Regions from separate parts of the Butyrivibrio sp. AE2032 genome, predicted to be linked through region 1. Evidence: riboswitches for the same ligand, from Rfam matches in the RefSeq annotation. Region 1 holds a riboswitch; each other region holds the start of a gene.
The links. Region 1 has a riboswitch for thiamine pyrophosphate ahead of thiM (hydroxyethylthiazole kinase). Riboswitches for the same ligand answer to the same signal wherever they lie in the genome.
Positions count from the first base shown of each region.

Region 2: it holds a riboswitch for thiamine pyrophosphate, as region 1 does, so the genes downstream of both, BO18_RS03580 (energy-coupled thiamine transporter ThiT) here and thiM (hydroxyethylthiazole kinase) in region 1, are expected to answer to the same signal.
Region 3: it holds a riboswitch for thiamine pyrophosphate, as region 1 does, so the genes downstream of both, BO18_RS36315 (MIP family channel protein) here and thiM (hydroxyethylthiazole kinase) in region 1, are expected to answer to the same signal.

Region 1 is NZ_JNLF01000005.1:2,197,823-2,203,730, forward strand. It holds gene BO18_RS27415 (hypothetical protein) at 1-425, shown strand, start outside; gene BO18_RS27420 (RNA polymerase sigma factor) at 672-1,175, shown strand; gene BO18_RS27425 (hypothetical protein) at 1,195-2,424, shown strand; gene BO18_RS27430 (DUF6273 domain-containing protein) at 2,631-3,947, shown strand; TPP riboswitch at 4,060-4,165, shown strand; gene thiM (hydroxyethylthiazole kinase) at 4,238-5,059, shown strand; gene thiE (thiamine phosphate synthase) at 5,046-5,690, shown strand; gene BO18_RS27445 (HAD family hydrolase) at 5,687-5,908, shown strand, end outside.
Region 2 is NZ_JNLF01000003.1:428,608-434,515, forward strand. It holds gene BO18_RS03570 (HPr family phosphocarrier protein) at 1-37, opposite strand, end outside; gene asnA (aspartate--ammonia ligase) at 250-1,260, shown strand; gene BO18_RS03580 (energy-coupled thiamine transporter ThiT) at 1,534-2,235, opposite strand; TPP riboswitch at 2,316-2,420, opposite strand; gene BO18_RS03585 (HAD hydrolase-like protein) at 2,484-3,158, shown strand; gene BO18_RS03590 (CPBP family intramembrane glutamic endopeptidase) at 3,155-3,595, shown strand; gene BO18_RS03595 (UvrD-helicase domain-containing protein) at 3,590-5,908, opposite strand, start outside.
Region 3 is NZ_JNLF01000005.1:451,054-456,961, reverse strand. It holds gene BO18_RS19720 (alpha/beta hydrolase) at 1-683, shown strand, start outside; gene BO18_RS19715 (MATE family efflux transporter) at 809-2,167, shown strand; gene BO18_RS19710 (hypothetical protein) at 2,238-3,899, shown strand; TPP riboswitch at 3,979-4,080, shown strand; gene BO18_RS36315 (MIP family channel protein) at 4,152-5,528, shown strand; gene BO18_RS19700 (carbon-nitrogen hydrolase family protein) at 5,687-5,908, shown strand, end outside.

The DNA.
Region 1 (5,908 bases):
AAATCACTCTCCACAACAGAGATCGTGAATTGTACTATGTCATGGACAAACACGGCCAAATGAAAGATCCCAAAGTAACATTTTTCCCTTTAGTGATTGTCGGTGGCAGCATGCTTTTATTGAGTCTGCCGTTTTTTATTTTGCACGCAAATCTTGAAACTTACGATGTGACACAGGGGATAGCGTGGTTCTGTGTCATAACCGGCATCATCTTGGCAGGCTGCAGTTTTATTTTTATTTTCCCAAAAGTGATAGGGGTAAATGAAATAGACAAATACCTCAAAGTACTCCAAACTGAATTAGTTCAGGTCGAAGAGAAAATAAGAAGCCTTGAAACTGAAGCAGATAAACTCTCGGATTGTATCAGGACATCCTGCCGTGATTTTGTAATGAAAGATAAACTGAAAACGAGTAACCAGAGTTGATATGAAATGCTTAGACATTCCTGTTGTGCCGGTTCCGGCGTTTCTCATCTCTTTCTCTCTCTACATATATTTTAACTTTCAGTCTTGCCCCTTAACACAAATTACGATATTGCATCTAAGTTATCTTGATAACTTTTTTGTGACTTAACATAATTAGTTGAGACCAAACGGCATCTTTGTCCATCTAATGGTTAGAGAATGGAAAACAGATCTCCATTCGGTTGTGTACACAAGGAAAGAGAAGTAATGCAGATTGATGAAACGACAAGACTTGTAAAACTCGCGAAAAGGCACGATAAGCTTGCCTTTGCCGAGCTGATGCAGGGACATATGCAGGAGATGTACAAAGTCGGGCTGGCAATCCTCATGAATGACGAGGACGTTGCCGATGCCGTCAGTGAGACGATCCTTAATTGCTTTGAAAAATTGAACACACTGAGAGAAGACAAGTATTTCAAAACATGGATGACGAGGATCCTCATAAACAATTGCTATAAGATCCTGGATGTCAGGAAGCGTCAGACTGGATTGGAAGAATGGGAAGAGCCTTCTGTAACTGACGAATACAATGTCGAACTCAAGGACGCTCTATCTTCTATCGATGAAAAGTACAGAGCGGTCATCACTCTATATTACTTGGGAGAATACAGCACCAAAGAAATTGCCTCGATGCTCCATATCCCAAAGAGCACGGTAACTACCTGGCTCCAAAGGGGCAGAGAGCAGCTTGCAAAGTACTATGGCAGCTAAGAGTTAATAGGAGAATGACATGAAAAACAAGAATATTTTCGAGAAGAACGCCAAGATCCCGGATGTCGTACAGCAGAAAGCAAATGCTGCTTTCGCAACGATTTATACCTGTCAGGATAAGCCTGATGAAAAGCCTCAAAAGACACACAGATCAGCCAGAGCAACGATTATAAAGATTGCATCGGCAGTGGTTGCTGCGGCCATAACCATAGCAGTATTCTTCACTGCGATAGCGTATTTTGGCGACAAAGGACCGGAATTACCCGAAGGAAGCAACCAGCTTATTAGCAATCAGTTTATGATCAGGGTTTGCGCGGCAGAGCTTGAGCCTGAAGCTCCGCTCCCGATAAGTATGGATGTCAGCAACCAAGCATATGGTTATGGTTATGATTGGACAGGCTGTGTAAATTATCAGATCAATTTTCCCATTTCGGTCGAGGGTGAAAACATCTCGGAAGTGACCTTCAAAGCGGACAACGCGGTCTTTGAAGTCGTAAGTATCGACTGTCCTTCCATTGTAAAAAGCGGTTCACCCAAAACGCTCGACGATTTCAGCTCGACTTATGTTAATGGCTATGACATGAGCGGACATCCTATCGGCAAGACGGAAGTAGGATATTACGATTCGTTCAGCGCAGATTACGGCACGCTTCATAATTCCAAATATCTTTTAAACATTTGTAATGTCCTGACAGACCGAATGGATCTTTACTATGTGTTATCTTACGAGGGAAGTGAAGACTGGCATGACGACTGGTGTGTGGCAAATACCTATTTGGTAAAGGATATTGAGATAACGATCGAAGTCACGTTTAATGACGGGACTACGGCTTCAAGGTCATTGGGTCTTTTTGCCAATCAGTATCCGGAAACAGACATTACAACTGACGGAATAGAATACACATACAATGCTGTTCAGATCTTCTGCTACGATAAAGACGCTGCAGATGATGCTACAAAGCAGCTGATCAGCAGCCAGATCAACCGTGCTATGGAAAACGGCAAGACCCAAGAAGCAAATAACCCGGTTGACGCCGATACAGCATATGATGATGAAATCATTGATGACACGGATGCAACTGACAGCACAGAAACGACGGTCAGCACGGAAACAACGGTCAGTACAGAAACAACTGTCAGCTCGGAAACAACTGCCGGTACGGAAACATCTGCCGATACGGAAGGCGCCGAAGTTACTGATGAGGTCGGTTCTACTGAAAATACGGATAATACCGGTAATGACGATTAAGCGGGAACTTCTGAAGATATCGGATCTGAAGTAAAGAATTTCGGCCGCATATGGGGATACGAGGGTTGTCTCAAAATTGGGGCAACCCTTTTGAGTTATTTATCTGATTAAAGACAAAATCATGATAAAATATGAAATCGCAAAGAGGCTGATTATGATGGACATTCGATATCTTCCTTTGTGCATTGATAAGAGGGAGATCTGACATGAATTTGCGCAGAGTTTTTGTGAGCATGGCTGCAATCTTGATGGCAGGATTACTGTCATTTTCGGCATTCCCAAAAACTCTCCTGGCAGGATCAGACACAAATGACAAATCCGGCAAAGCGATCAGGAGCGGAACGGCCTATATTTCCGGCGCGATGGAAAGCAATATCTATTTCGGAAACTACTGGCAGTCTGTCAGGAATGAAGATGCGACAGACAGCAACATGGAGCCCGTCAAGTGGAGAGTTCTCGCAAACGACGGCAACCTTTTCGTCGTATCGGATCAGAACCTTGATTGCGTCGCATATAATTCATCAGCCGAAACAGTCACCTGGGAAGAATGTTCCTTGAGAAAGTGGCTCAACAGCAAATTCATTGATAAGGCCTTCACCGCACAGGAGCAGGGCGCTGTACTTGAATCCCTCGTCGTAAATGAGGACGGCGCGAAGGGCTCTGAAGCAGGTGCCGATACTTATGACAAGATCTATCTTTTATCCATTTATGAAGTGATCGATCCGGACCTGGGATTCCCCACTGACTGGAAGGACGAGGGCGGCACGCGCGTCGCGCTTAACACCGAATACACCAAGAGCAAGGATGCCCTGACCGGCAACGACATGTCAGGCGCGTGGTGGCTCAGGACGCCCGGTGACGCCAATAATGCGGCGAATGTTTTTAATTCCGGCAAAGTTTTCGTAAGAGGCGGCAACGTTACTAACTATATTTTCGCAGTGCGTCCCGCAATGAATATCGACACTTCAAAAGTGCTTTTCACATCACCTGCCGAGGGAGGCAAAACTTCAGGCGTGCCAGGTGCAGACGCAGTGAAAGAAGTCGGTTCTTATACCGGCAGTGATTGGAAACTTACTGTAAAGGATGATACCAGACCTGTTTTCGAAGCTTCCGTTTCGGGTCCTGTGACGATCCTCAAAGACGGTGCTGTAAAGCTCAGTTACACAGGCGCTAAGGCAGGCGCGAATGAATTTGTCTCTGTGATGATCGAAGATGCGGAAGGCACCGTTCTTTACTATGGAAATATCGTCGACAACAGATCTAGCGACGCAGCGGATTCAGGCAAAGCGATACTTAATGTCCCGGCAGATCTGACACCCGGAAACTACAAGATCTTAGTCTTTTCCGAACAGTGTAACGGCGATTTTAAGACGGATCTGGCAAGCAATATCGTATCGCTCGACATCACCATTTCGAAGTATAAGACAGCAGACAGAAATCTCTGCATCGGGATCGGCGCTGCAATTGTTGCAGCAACATGCGTTGCCGTATTTATTGCTGTAAGAAAAAAGAGGCACGCTTAATAACGCTATATATTCCTGAGGCCATTTTTGCGTTTTTTTATGTATTGAAATCCCATGACTATAGAACTATAATGTGCATACTTTAATTACGTGTCCAATGGAATACGTGTTAACGATACAATGGGGAGCTTGTGTGACAGGCTGAGAACAGAATCATATTCTGGACCCTTAAACCTGATTTGGATAATGCCAACGGAGGGAAAAATTATGAAAAATAATATCAGTTAGCAGATATATCTTGAGCAGATATATCTGTTTTTTTATTTTTATTTCACAGGAGGAAAAGAAAAATGTTAGGTTCTTGTTTGGAAAATGTGCGCAAGTCAGTACCTTTGGTACACAACATTACCAATTATGTAACAGTCAACGATGTGGCAAATATATTGCTTGCATGCGGAGGAAGTCCCATCATGTCGGATGAACCCCTTGATGTTGAAGACATTACTTCCATCTGCGGCGGTCTGAATATCAATATCGGAACTCTTAATCAGAGCAGCATTAAAGGAATGTTCCTTGCAGGAAAAAAGGCAAATGAATTGGGGCATAAGGTGTTGCTCGATCCGGTAGGAGCAGGTGCATCTGCTCTCCGTACAGACACAGCGGTAAAACTCATGGACGAGATCAGGTTTACCGTCATCAGAGGAAATATCTCTGAGATCAAGACGCTCGCACTCGGAAGCGGAACCACAAAGGGTGTTGATGCGGATGTGGCTGATGCGGTAACCGAAGAAACGCTGGAGCAGTCAGTAGCATTTGTTAAGAGCTTTGCGAAAAACACCGGATCGATCGTTGCTGTCACAGGTGCTATCGATCTCGTAAGCGACAGTGAGAGATGCTACGTGATCAGAAACGGCCGTCCTGAGATGGGAAAGATCACGGGTACGGGCTGTCAGCTCTCCGGCATGATGACCGCATTCATCGTTGCAAATCCGGGCAACGAGTTAGAGGCAGCAGCAGCGTCTGTCTGCGCAATGGGTCTTGCAGGCGAGATCGGATGGTCAAAGATGCAGCCCGGTGACGGCAACTCAACATACCGTAACCGCATAATTGATGCGATCTACAACATGGATAGTGACACTCTTGAAAAGGGAGCAAAGTATGAAGTGCGATAAGAAAGATCTTTTGCTCTATGCTGTAACCGACCGCCACTGGCTTAACGGCAGAACTCTTTATGAAGTGGTAAAGGAGAGCCTCGACGGCGGCGTTACCTTCGTTCAGTTACGTGAGAAGACACTCGATGAGGAGACCTTTCTGGAGGAAGCGAAAGAACTTCAGAAGCTCTGCAGGGAATATAACGTGCCTTTCGTCATCAATGACAATGTCGATATCGCTGCCGCAATGGACGCTGACGGAGTTCATGTCGGACAGAGCGACATGGAGGCAGGTGATGTCCGTGCAAAGCTCGGACCCGACAAGATCATCGGAGTATCTGCAGGAACCGTTGAGGAAGCGATCCTCGCGGAAAAGAGAGGCGCCGACTATCTCGGCGTAGGAGCGGTCTTTCCGACTGGTTCGAAGGATGACGCCATAGATGTTCCTCACGAGACTCTTAAGGCTATCTGCGAAGCTGTTTCGATCCCCGTAATCGCTATCGGAGGCATCTCTCAGCAGAATGTATCTGAACTTGCGGGAAGCGGCATCTGCGGGATTGCAGTTATCAGTGCGATATATGCGCAGAAAGATATAAAGAAAGCTGCTGAAGACTTAAAGGCAGCTACTGTAAAGATGGTAGAGTCCAAATGATAAAAGGCGTCATTTTCGACATAGACGGAGTGCTTCTCGATTCACTGGGAATCTGGGATGATCTCGGAGCAAGATATCTTGTGAGTATCGGAGTTGAGCCTGAGGAAGGACTGAATGAGATACTCTTTTCGATGAGCATGGAACAGGGCGCCGCATATCTTAATGAACACTACCGGCTGCAAAAGACTGATACGGAGATACTTACCGGAATCTCTAAG
Region 2 (5,908 bases), on a different contig from region 1:
TAAGTGTAATATGCTTTCTAATAAGTTCTCCAAACATTTTTCCTTTACTCCTTATCACTGTGTGCTCGCTTTTTCGAATTAAAGTTGTCAAGTGAAAACGTTTAAGTTATTACATTAGAACTATACCAATACTATGTGAAAATTCTGTGACAAGTTTTTGAATTTTTACACGCATTTTTTTCTTGCAATATACTGGCAAAAGTTATTAAATGGAGAATGGAATAAATTATAAGAAAGTGGCGGAAATATATGGAAAACCTTAAAATCCCAAAGAACTATGAATCTGCGCTTGATCTCCACGACACTCAGGTGGGCATCAAGACCGTTAAGGACTTCTTTCAGGGAATGCTTGCAACAAGGCTTAATCTGCAGCGTGTAACCGCTCCCTTGTTTGTAACTCCTGAGTCAGGTCTTAACGACAATCTTAACGGCGTTGAGCGTCCCGTTGCCTTTGATATTCTCAATGAGAACGGAAGGCCTGCTGAGATCGTACACTCTCTTGCTAAATGGAAGAGATATGCGCTTAAGAAATACGGCTTCAATGTAGGCGAGGGCCTTTACACTGATATGAATGCCGTTCGCAGAGATGAAGTTCCCGATAATATCCACTCTATCTTCGTTGATCAGTGGGACTGGGAGAAGGTTATAAATAAAGAGGACAGGAACATTGATTTCCTTAAGGACACAGTAAGGAACGTATATAAGGTTCTTCGCAAGACCGAGAAGTTCATGTCCATCCAGTATGATTACATCGAGGAGATCCTTCCTGAGGATATCTTCTTTATCACAACTCAGGAACTTGAGGACATGTTCCCGGATAACACTCCAAAGGAGCGCGAATACTTCATTGCCAAGGCTAAGAAGGCTGTCTGCATCATGCAAATCGGTGATGAGCTTGCTTCCGGTGAAAAGCACGACGGACGTGCACCAGACTATGATGACTGGCAGCTCAATGCCGACATCATCGTATACTACCCTGTTCTTGACATCGCTCTTGAGCTTTCCAGCATGGGTATCAGAGTAGACGAGAATTCCCTCAAGGAACAGCTTGAGAAGGCCGGATGCACTGAAAGAGCTGAGCTTCCATTCCAGAAGGCAATCCTTGACAAGGAGCTTCCTTACACCATCGGTGGTGGAATCGGACAGTCCAGAATTTGCATGTTCTTCCTGCGCAAGGCCCACATTGGAGAGGTACAGTGCTCCATCTGGCCAGAAGACATGGTTGAAGAAGCTACCAAGCACGGTATGCAGATCCTATAAAAATAAGCTGTCACACTTAATTGTGTGGCAGCTTTTTTGTGCGAGTCAGCGGGGAAGGTTCTGTTGGCAGATGCAGCCATATCTTTGAAAATGCGCAGTTCTCGCACGAGGCGATGATTTTCAGAACGAAAAATAACAGCAAGTGCCGATTGCTATGAGCAACGTCGAAATGAGGCACTTGCTGTTTTTTGAGTTCTAGAAAATCACAACGCAGGAGCAAACAAGTATTTTTGAAGGTATGGCTGCATCTGTCAACAGAACCTTCCCCACCTATCAGCTTAAGGAAACCTGCTTCTTAAGGCTCTTTTCATTGGCCTCAACCTTGATGCGGTTAAGTGCTGCGCGAACTGCAGGTACAAGAAGTACTACTACTGTGAGAGCGCCTTCTGCTGCGATGTAGCTACCGTTGTAGGCTGCTGAATAAGCAAGAGGGTGCATTCCTTCGGGAGCGTAATCTGCAAAGAAGATAACTCCGGAGAGGGTTGAGAAAAGGAATCTTCCGAAGATACCTGCAAGATAGCCCTTGAACATTCCGTAGCGGCTGTTGTAGAAGAATCCTGCTACTCCAAGAGCGCCAAATGCAAGGATGTAATCACAAAGAAGCTGTGGAACGCTGATGATATATGGATCTACGATCAGCTGGAGAAGTCCGTAGGCAAAGGCTGCGGAAAGACTAACTCTAGGTCCGTAGAGATATCCGATATAAGTAACAAAGAACATGCTGAATACTGTTACTGAGCCGCCCATAGGAAGCTTGAAAAGCTTAATGTTTGAAAGAACAAAAGCAAGCGCCAGGCAAAGAGCTGAAAAAGTAAGCTGCTTTACACTCATCTTGAACTTTCCGTCTGCGTTCATAAAGTAACTTACAACAGCAAAAGCGATGATTGCGAGGATGATAGCTAGAACATATCCACCTCTGGTGATATTGTACGATGTGTAGCCGTCTTCAACGACCTTTTCCAAGAATAACTGCATAAAAAATCCTCCCTTTATGTCACCGACATCTGGGGAGGTTAACTTTTGCATATTCACTACATGCCTAAAAGTATGTATAATGGCATATAAATGTGCTTCCCTACGCCGGCATTATCCGGGTCAGGTAAAAAGGGTTAGACGTGCGATGCACGTACACTCTCAGCATAGCTCCCCTAGCGGTTTTATTATGTTCAAGAATCATTAAACACTTATACCCCGGGGTTGTCAATAGAGTTTTTGGAGGTTTTATGGATAAATACAGATTTCTTTTGTTTGATCTTGACGGTACAGTGACTGATTCCGGCCCTGGGATCATGAATGCCGCACAGATAGCGCTTTCCAGATATAATATCGAAGAAGCAGACTCTGAGCGGCTTCGGCTGTTTGTAGGTCCTCCTCTGGACAAGAGTTTTATGGAAAGATACGGCTTTTCTGAGGAGCAGGCCTGGGAAGCCATCGGATATTTCAGAGAGTATTACAATAAGACCGGAATCTTTGAGAACAGCGTATATCCAGGGATGGATAACCTGTTAAAAGAGCTAAAGGAAGCGGGTTACGTTTTAGCCATCGCCTCCAGCAAGCCCATTGTGCTGATCCACAGGGTTTTAGGCCACTTTGATATCGATAAATACTTTGATGTGGTGGTTGGCTGTGAGCTGGATGGCACCAGATCCAAGAAGTCTGAAGTCATTGAAGAGGTGATAAAGCAGCTTAGCGAGTTGGCGCTTGAGCGAGGGCTTCCGGAAGTTAAGGAACTGTCCATAATGATCGGGGATCGTTGCTACGACGTAGAAGGCGCTCACAGCTTCGGAATGCCCTGCGTTGGCGTTCTATATGGTTATGGAAGTCGTGAAGAGATGGAAGAAGCTGGGGCCGACTATATTACTGAAACAGTTGAAACTCTTGGGGAACTATTCTTATGAAAATCAAATGGTATGAGTTCCTTATCTGGACAGGAATTGGGGCTCTGGCAGCCTTTATCCTGACCCTTATATTCAATGTCACAGGCCTTACTAGGGTTTCCTCTTTTGAAGAGGCCAGTCAGGGCCTATTTTACGTATCAGATTCCATCTGGGTTCTCATTGCCCTTTACTGCTTCGCAACTCCCCTGATTGAGGAGCTTATTTTCAGATACTGTATCTACAATCTGGTCCTTAAATACACGAAAAAAGCTGCAATAGCGATTATACTTACTGCAGCTCTCTTTGGTATCTATCATCTAAATCCGGTACAGATGCTCTACGGTTTTCTCATGGGGCTTCTCATTACCTACAGCTATCACAGGTACAAGATTCTGACCATTCCCTTCCTGGTTCACGCAGCAGCCAACGCAGTGGCGCTAGCCTACACCTTTCTATAGGGCAATTACCTTTCCAAGGGCGAAGGAATAGATATAGACTTCCTTCACCTTTTTAAGAGTGGCGGCTTCTAATGCCCTCTTATACAGGTCAAGCTGAACTTTGTATCTGTCTGTCAGGGTCTTTTCTTCTGATACCCTGTCTGTCTTATAATCCAGAAGTACCAGCTCATCTCCCTCTATAAACCAGGCATCAATGATACCCTGAACCAGCACCATTTCTTCCTTAGGGAACTTGGAATCCAGCTCATTTGCCGGAACTCCCATCATGAAGGGTTTCTCTCGCATCAGCTCCCCTCTTCTGAAAGCTTCCCCCATACGCTGCCCCAAGTCTGTGGCCAGGAAAGCCGTAATATCCGGCGTCCAAACAGCCTGCTGCTCCTCGGGACTAAGCCACCCTTCCTCAGCCTTCCTGCATCCCCATGCGTAAAGCTTCTTTGAAATCGGATCGAGGGTTTCTTTTGAGGCAAAGATTTCCTCGTCTAGTAGCTCCATGATACGGTGATATGCCGTTCCGCGCTCTGCACCGGTGAGGCCGTGGGAACGAACTGAGCTGTCGGCTTGAGCGAAAGGTGCCTCGTGGACGCTGACCTCTGCCTCTTCCACGTAGCTCTTTTTCTTAAGCTCTGAAACAGAGGTCTTCGTAAAAAGACCTTTCAGGTTTTCATGGGCGTATCTTGCTGAGAATTTGGTTCTGAGGTGCTGGCAAAGCTCCTCATCCCAGTATTCATGCATGTTTACGATATAGCCTGCCGATGAGCTTGTTTCCTGGTCTTGTGCAGTGATTTCTCTCGAACCCCAGTATTCATGCATGTTTGCGATATAACCTGCCGATGGGCTTGTTTCCTGACCTCGGAGCTCATTATCATCATGCAGTCCACTGTTTTTCTGTGTTTTTCCAAGTGCGGAGCTAAGGATACTCTTCAATTCCTCTCTTCTAAGAGTCCCATGGAGGGCATCACGGATAAGATTCTCCTTCAGATCCTTTTCGCCCAGTGTACAGATTCTGAAGTCCGGAACCGGACCTTTGTCCATGTGCTCTTTGTAGGTGTCACCGAGGAGCTGATACTTATCAAGGACTGGTTCGAAGGCAGGATGCCTTATGAGTGATGGCATCAGAAGGTCTAAGAAGCTCTTAGCCCCGGATCTTGTGGTATAGGGAAGAAGTCGTTCGCTACCTGAAAGAACAGGAAGCTGCATAACCGATCCCTGGAGTCTGGCTGACAGGTTCTTGTCGTATGCTGTGAGGATAAGCTTTTCCTTTGCTCTTGTAAGGGCAACATATAAAACTCTGATTTCCTCACCAAGGCTATCCATATTCATCTTGGAGGCGATAACCTGGCGCTTTAAGGTGTCGTATTTGACACGAAGCTCAGTGTTTATGCACTTTACCCCTATGCCCAGATCCATATCCGTAATAAGGTCGCCCTGAGAATCCCTGAAGTTGATCTCCTTGGAAAGGCCTGATACAAACACAACAGGGAATTCAAGTCCCTTACTCTTATGTATACTCATAATGCGGACAACGTCAGCGTTCTCGTCGATTATACCCGCTTCACCATAGTCCACCTGAACAGTCTTAAGGTGCTCAATATATCTTACAAAATGGAACAGCCCCTTAAAGCTGGTCTTCTCGAAGTTTGCAGCATTTGTAAGAAGCAGCTCCACATTGGCCCGTCTCTGATTTCCTGCAGGCTGCGCAGCCACAATGGCCTCATAATCCGTCCGATCAAGAATGACCTGCAGCAGCTCATGAACCGGGGTATATGTAGACATAGTGCGCATCTCTTCTACAAACGCAATGAATTTTCGCACACGAACTATGAGCTCATCATCCAGACCAACAGTCGTTTCATATTTTCCAGAAACATCTGCATTTCCATTCTCACCAGACTTCATAAAGGCATTTGCATGATCGATTTCGGCCACATCGGACATATCTGCGTTCCCGGCGCCACCCTTCTCCTCGAGGCTGGAAATTATCTCCAGTCCTTCGTAAAAAGTCTCAGAGAGGGAACGGTCAGCACACTTATCTATCGCTATGCGGATCCTAGCTAGGTCCTCGTCGGAAAAGCCGCCAATAAGGGAGTGCATTACTGCCACCAGCGGAATATCCTGTCTTGGGTTATCTATAACTGATAAGAGGTCCAAAAGAACCGAAACCTCAGGTGCCTCGAAATAACCGCTCTTTGACTCAATATAGGTGGGAATTCCCTGGCTTTCCAGCACATCCTTAAAGACGTCATCCCATCCGGACAAAGACCTTAAGAGGATCACTATGTCCTTGTACTTAAGATCAGGATTCTCACGCCTAAG
Region 3 (5,908 bases), 1.7 Mb from region 1:
TGGTTCACGGCTACGATGAAGCTCCTGCCGAGATGGCCGCATATGCAAGACTCATGATGCGCAAGGTCCAGTGCCACTGCATAATCACGCACATGAGGGCGCATGGCATGAGCGGCGGGAAGAACTTCACATGGGGTCTTATGGAGAGCGTCGATCTCGATGCCTGGTTTGCTTTTACAAAAAGACGTTTAGGACCTTATTGCAGAATATATCTGGTCGGAAGGGGAGCTGGCGCGACGGCATGCCTTCTTGCCGCACAGCAGAAAGAATTTGATCCTAATGTCTGCGGAATTATTGCCGATTCGCCGATGACTTCTCTTACGGGATATCTGAAGACCAGCCTGACACAGAGCACGAAGATGCCGGCCGACTGGATAATCGGCCATGTAAGAAAGGTTGCCCTGAAGAATTTCGGATTCGACATAAACAGATGCGATGCTGCTGCCCACGCAAGCTCGATCAAGGTGCCTGTCCTGATCTTCCAGGGAGGAGAGGATGAGATCACCACGCCCTCGCAGACAAGGGACATCTACGACAATCTCAGATGCCGAAAGAGGATGGCGATAGTCAATAATGCCAAGCATTTCGAAAGCTATGAGAAGTCACCTGCGATGTACGAGCGCGAGGTCCAGAAGTTTATCGAATCCTGCATTTCAAGACTCGTTAAGATGGGAAGACTGTAATTTACGGCATACCTGATCCCGCTGATTCAACAAATTGCCGATAGCAGCTTATATTGACTATTTTTCAATTGATGATATAACCTACTAGCCTGATACGGAATGGATATCAGGCTTTAAATTTTTATATGGATGCAGAAAAGACAGTAAGACGCTCGATGATAGAAGGCAGCCTGTGGAACAAGATTCTCGGGTTTGCTTTTCCTTTGGCTTTGACGGGCATCCTCCAGCAGCTCTTTAATGCTGCGGATATAGCGGTCGTCGGCAACTTCACGGGTGAGATGGGCCAAGCCTGCATGGCAGCCGTAGGTGCCAATACTCCGATGATCGCACTTATCGTTAACTCATTTCTCGGAATCTCACTCGGAACAAATGTCGTTATAGCCAATGCCATAGGAAGAAGGGATGAAGAGGCTGTTCATAAGGCAGTTCACACCTCTCTGATCGTAGCTGTCATTGGCGGCGTTATCGTATCGCTTTTATGCGAACTCCTTGCAGAGCCTATCTTAAGGACTCAGAACATATCAGAGGAAGCCGTCGATATGGCGATTCTTTATTTCCGTATCTATGTCGGCGGTCTGCCTGTGATCCTTCTTTATAATTTCGAGGCCGCCATATTCAGGGGAGTGGGCAACACGAAGACTCCTTTCCTTGCTCTCGTAATCTCGGGTGTGGTAAATGTCGGAATGAATCTTCTCTTTGTCGTCGTGCTTCACCGCACTGTTGACGGTGTAGCAACTGCAACTGTCATTTCCAACGCATTGAGCAGTCTGATCCTGCTGTTCTTCTTAAAGAGATCCAAGAGCGAAGTTAAGTTCGACTGGAAAAAACTCAAGCTTGATTGGCGCATACTGGGTAAGATATTGAAGATAGGACTTCCTGCAAGTGCGCAGGCTTGCGTTTTCTCAACCGCGAACATCATTATACAGGCAGCGATCAACAGTCTCGGAACTACGGTTGCGGCTGCGTCTTCTGCAGCGTTCAATATCGAGATATTCTCTTATTACGTGCTTAACAGCTTCGGTCAGGCCTGCACTACGATAACAGGCCAGAACTTCGGCGCACGCAAGATCGACAGATGCATGAAGACATTAAAACTCTGCCTTCTGGAAGGCATAATCATAGAAGGCCTGATGGTCTTCACGCTTATCTTCTGGGGCAAGAACCTCATTGCGATCTTTAATCCCGCGCCTGAACTCGTGGAGATCGGCTATACGCGCGTGGTCCTCATAACTACGGCGCATCTGTTCTCACTGTTCTACGATGTCATCAGCGGATATTTGAGAGGCTACGGAATATCCCTGTCTCCTGCGATCGTAACTATGGTATGCATCTGCGGAATAAGACTCGTGTGGATATACTCTGTGTTCACTCAGTTCCACACGTTTAAGTGCATCATGACTGTCTACCCGATAAGTCTCGGCACGACTGCTGTTGCGATGTTCATTCTGCTGCTGATCAAGCGCCCGTCGAAAAAGTACAGCTAGCGTTTCCTTCACATTTGATTTGCCCCTTGCCTGTGCTAATATCTAGACATAAAAGTCAGGACGGTGGAGCATGGAAGAATACTCGGTAAACCAATACAGATTGCGTTATGTTGTTCCTTTTGAATTCAAAGATGAAGACTTTGATTTTGAAAAAGAGATAAATGAAGCAAACAGTAAACTTGCCGGGATCGGTTGGGAGCCTGCGCCTGTCATTCCGAAATTTGATAAAAACGGTAAGAAGGTTGAGACCGATGTCTACTACCACATTATTCGTGAGTTTGATCCGGAGAAAGGATCTGCCTGGAATAAGGATATAGAAAAGCGGATGGGGCTATACTGGCAAAATACAAAACTGGCTTCTGACCCCAAAAGAATATTGATGATCGGTGCCAGTAAAGATACTGATATGCCGTATCCCAATATCCTGATTGATATAAACGATGCCGGTCTGTATATCTTCCGTACAGGAATAGGTCTTTTATGGTATGAGGTTTCTTTGCAAAAACTCGTTCATGAAGGTGAAGGCTATACGATAGATGATGATGAGAAATTCATGAGCAGGACGCTCTGCTATTTTCAGTATCTGTTCAAGGAATTCAACAGGTTCAAATTGCTGTATGAGATAGATGGTGAGCCTAAACGGACAGATGATGGAAAGCCTCTTTATATTGTGGGAGAAAAGGCACGTCTGCTCGGCAACTGGGTCTGTGATCTTTTGGATCCGCTTTATGATAAGATCAGTTTTATATCTCAGAGAAGAAATATATTTTGGGATGACGAACCGCGCCCGGAGGGATTGCGCAGAAATGTTCCCGACAAGGCGCATCTGTTCTCCTGCGTTGTATTTGATTATGATGAGGAGTATGAATACAGCGAGGATGCTCTGAGAACAGCATACTATCTTTCGAACGGCTACAAAGAATCGTATAAGATGAGTTCGCAGTATGAATCTTTGGCAAGACGTCCGTTTGATAATGTCATTTGGTCCGCCTCGCGTGAAGGCTGCGGTTATTATGCCTGGCCGACAGGAAAAGGGAATGAAACCGATGAACCGTTTTTCTGCGGGAAGAAACACAGTGATAAAGTGGTCAATGATTATTTCACCATGTATATCCGCGTTCTGTATATTTCCTGTTCTCTTTTCAGGTATGCCAGATTTGCATCTTCATATACGATTATTCCGTGCGATATAAAGCGTTATGCTGATGATGAAGAGACAGAGAAAATCAATGATAACATCAAAAAACTCAGTCTCAAGATCAATATTTTCCTGACAAAGAGCATCCTTACATCTGTCAGTCATATCCAGCATCAGAACGAGTTCTATTCATATCTGATGGAACGTCTCAATGTTGAGGAAGACATTAAGAGCGTAACCATGGGACTTGATGCCCTGAATGAAATGTCTGCACGTATGGTTGAAGATAAGAGAAGGAAAGTCCAGGAGGAAGATGACAGGGCCGAGCGAAAGAGCGAGAGCAGATTCCAGGCCGGATTGGGTCTTATGACATTCCTGGCATTCTTCTCTGCTGTGGCAGATTCATTGGGGATAATCGCATTCTTCACTCAGTCCGGAGAGTGGCCTGCTTATGCCTTAGGAGTCAAGATCATTGGAGCAGTGATGCTTGCACTGTGTGTTGTTACATGTTTTATCGCACTCCGGGTTTCAGTTCCGATGATCAGGGAAGTGCTTTCGTCACGTGATAAAGATAAGAAAGGCCAGACAAAATAAATTGATATTTTCAATATATCGAAATAGTGCGTTTTCAGACCTTGTAAATCTGAAAACGTTATAGTATATTTGTCGCGACAAACGGAAAACGGGGAGCCTTAAAACGGCTGAGAGGGATTTAAGATCCGACCCGCTGAACCTGACGGATAATGCCGGCGTAGGGAACCAAGTATAATTTTTCGATCCTCTTGTCATAGGCATGACCTGTCTGGTCAGCAGACTCCACCGAGTCACCGTGACGGAGGTGTTTTTATGTCAAAACAATCACTTAATTCCAACCGTGAGTATATCCTGAGGATATCCACGGGTGGCATCTGCCTGGCACTGGCTTTCGTGCTTTCGCAGCTGAAACTTTTCGAGATGCCGATGGGCGGAACAGTTACTCCCGCATCGACGCTGCCGATCATCGTATACGGCGTCGCTTTCGGACCGGTATGGGGCTTCATCATCTCGTTCATCTTCAGTCTCCTTCAGCTGATCGGAGGTTATCTCGTAACGCCTTTCCAGGTTATCCTCGACTATACAATCGGATACACTGCGCTTGGTATTGCGGGCTTTGCAGCTCTTAAGCCCGGATCCAGGATGAAGATGTCCAGTGCGCTCAACAGATTCAGGAACTCAGCGCTCATCAGGATCATCGCATTTACTGTTTTAGCTTATATTGTTAGATGGCTCGGATCGGTCGCTTCAGGCGTTATCTTCTTTTCCGAATATGCAGAAGGTTCAGGCTATGACAGCGCTCTTGTTTATTCAATGGTATATAACGGATCTTTCCTTCTTGCAGACCTTGCGATCCTCGCAGTCGTTCTCGTTATCTTCTACATGGTCATTCCTTCTTCGAACGTCGACAATACTGTCGTTACGGTCCAGAAGTATACAGCCGAGTTCATCGGTACTTTCGTGCTCGTATTCGTAGGATGCGGTACTGCGATGGCAGTTGGCTGTGATGCTGCAAACGGCGGCGGATATATCCTCACGGCACTTGCATTCGGTCTCGTTATCGTCGCGATGGCATACTCCATCGGCAACATCTCAGGCTGCCATATCAACCCTGCAGTCTCACTCGCTATGCTCATCACAGGTAAGCTCTCCATAAAGGACTTCTGGGGTTATGTCGTATTCCAGATCCTCGGTGCCGTTTCAGGTGCGGGACTTCTCCAGTATCTGTTCTCGCTCGCAGGCAAGATCGACATGACAGGTGTATACGATGAGGTCGAGGAAGAGATGGCTTCATGGGGATTGGGTGCCAATACTCTTGCAGGAGTAAATGACAGCATTCCTGCAGGCATCATCATTGAGCTCATCCTCACATTCATATTCGTTCTTGCAATCCTGGGCGTAACCGACAGCAGGTTCAAGCACGGTTCATTCGGAGGTCTTGTCATCGGCCTTGCACTTGTGCTCGTACATATCCTCGGTATCAGTTTCACGGGAACTTCGGTCAATCCCGCACGTTCCATCGGACCTGCGATCCTTGCAGGCGGTGCGGCTCTGACAGACCTCTGGGTATTCATCATCGGACCTCTTGCGGGCGGTGCTCTCGCAGCGCTCATCTACCTGGGTATCTCAAAGGTAAAAGAGGAAGCACAGGCTGTTTCTGAGGAGTCTTCGAAGAAGAGCAGCAAATAAGTTTTGTGTTCATTTCAGGTATCCCTTGATACCGCTTTCCACGTAAACCTTCCGGCCGGACATCATATGGTTCCGGCCGGTAAGTTTTTGAGGGGAAAATTGGTATAATTGAGAAGTGATTCCGGACAGTAATACTGTCCCGATATGGGGGGAATGAAATGGATATAAAGATAGCGTTTTTGCAGATCCTGCCGGGAAAAGACATCCGCGAAAATCTCGAAAACGGGAAGCGTGCATGTATCGAAGCAAAGGAAAAAGGTGCTGACGTAGCGCTGTTCCCGGAGATGTGGAGCGACGGTTATTACCTGCCTCAGGATGATGAAGAAATAAAGAGCCTTGCCGTCGAAAAAGACGGTGACTTCGTTAATGCTTTCCGCAGT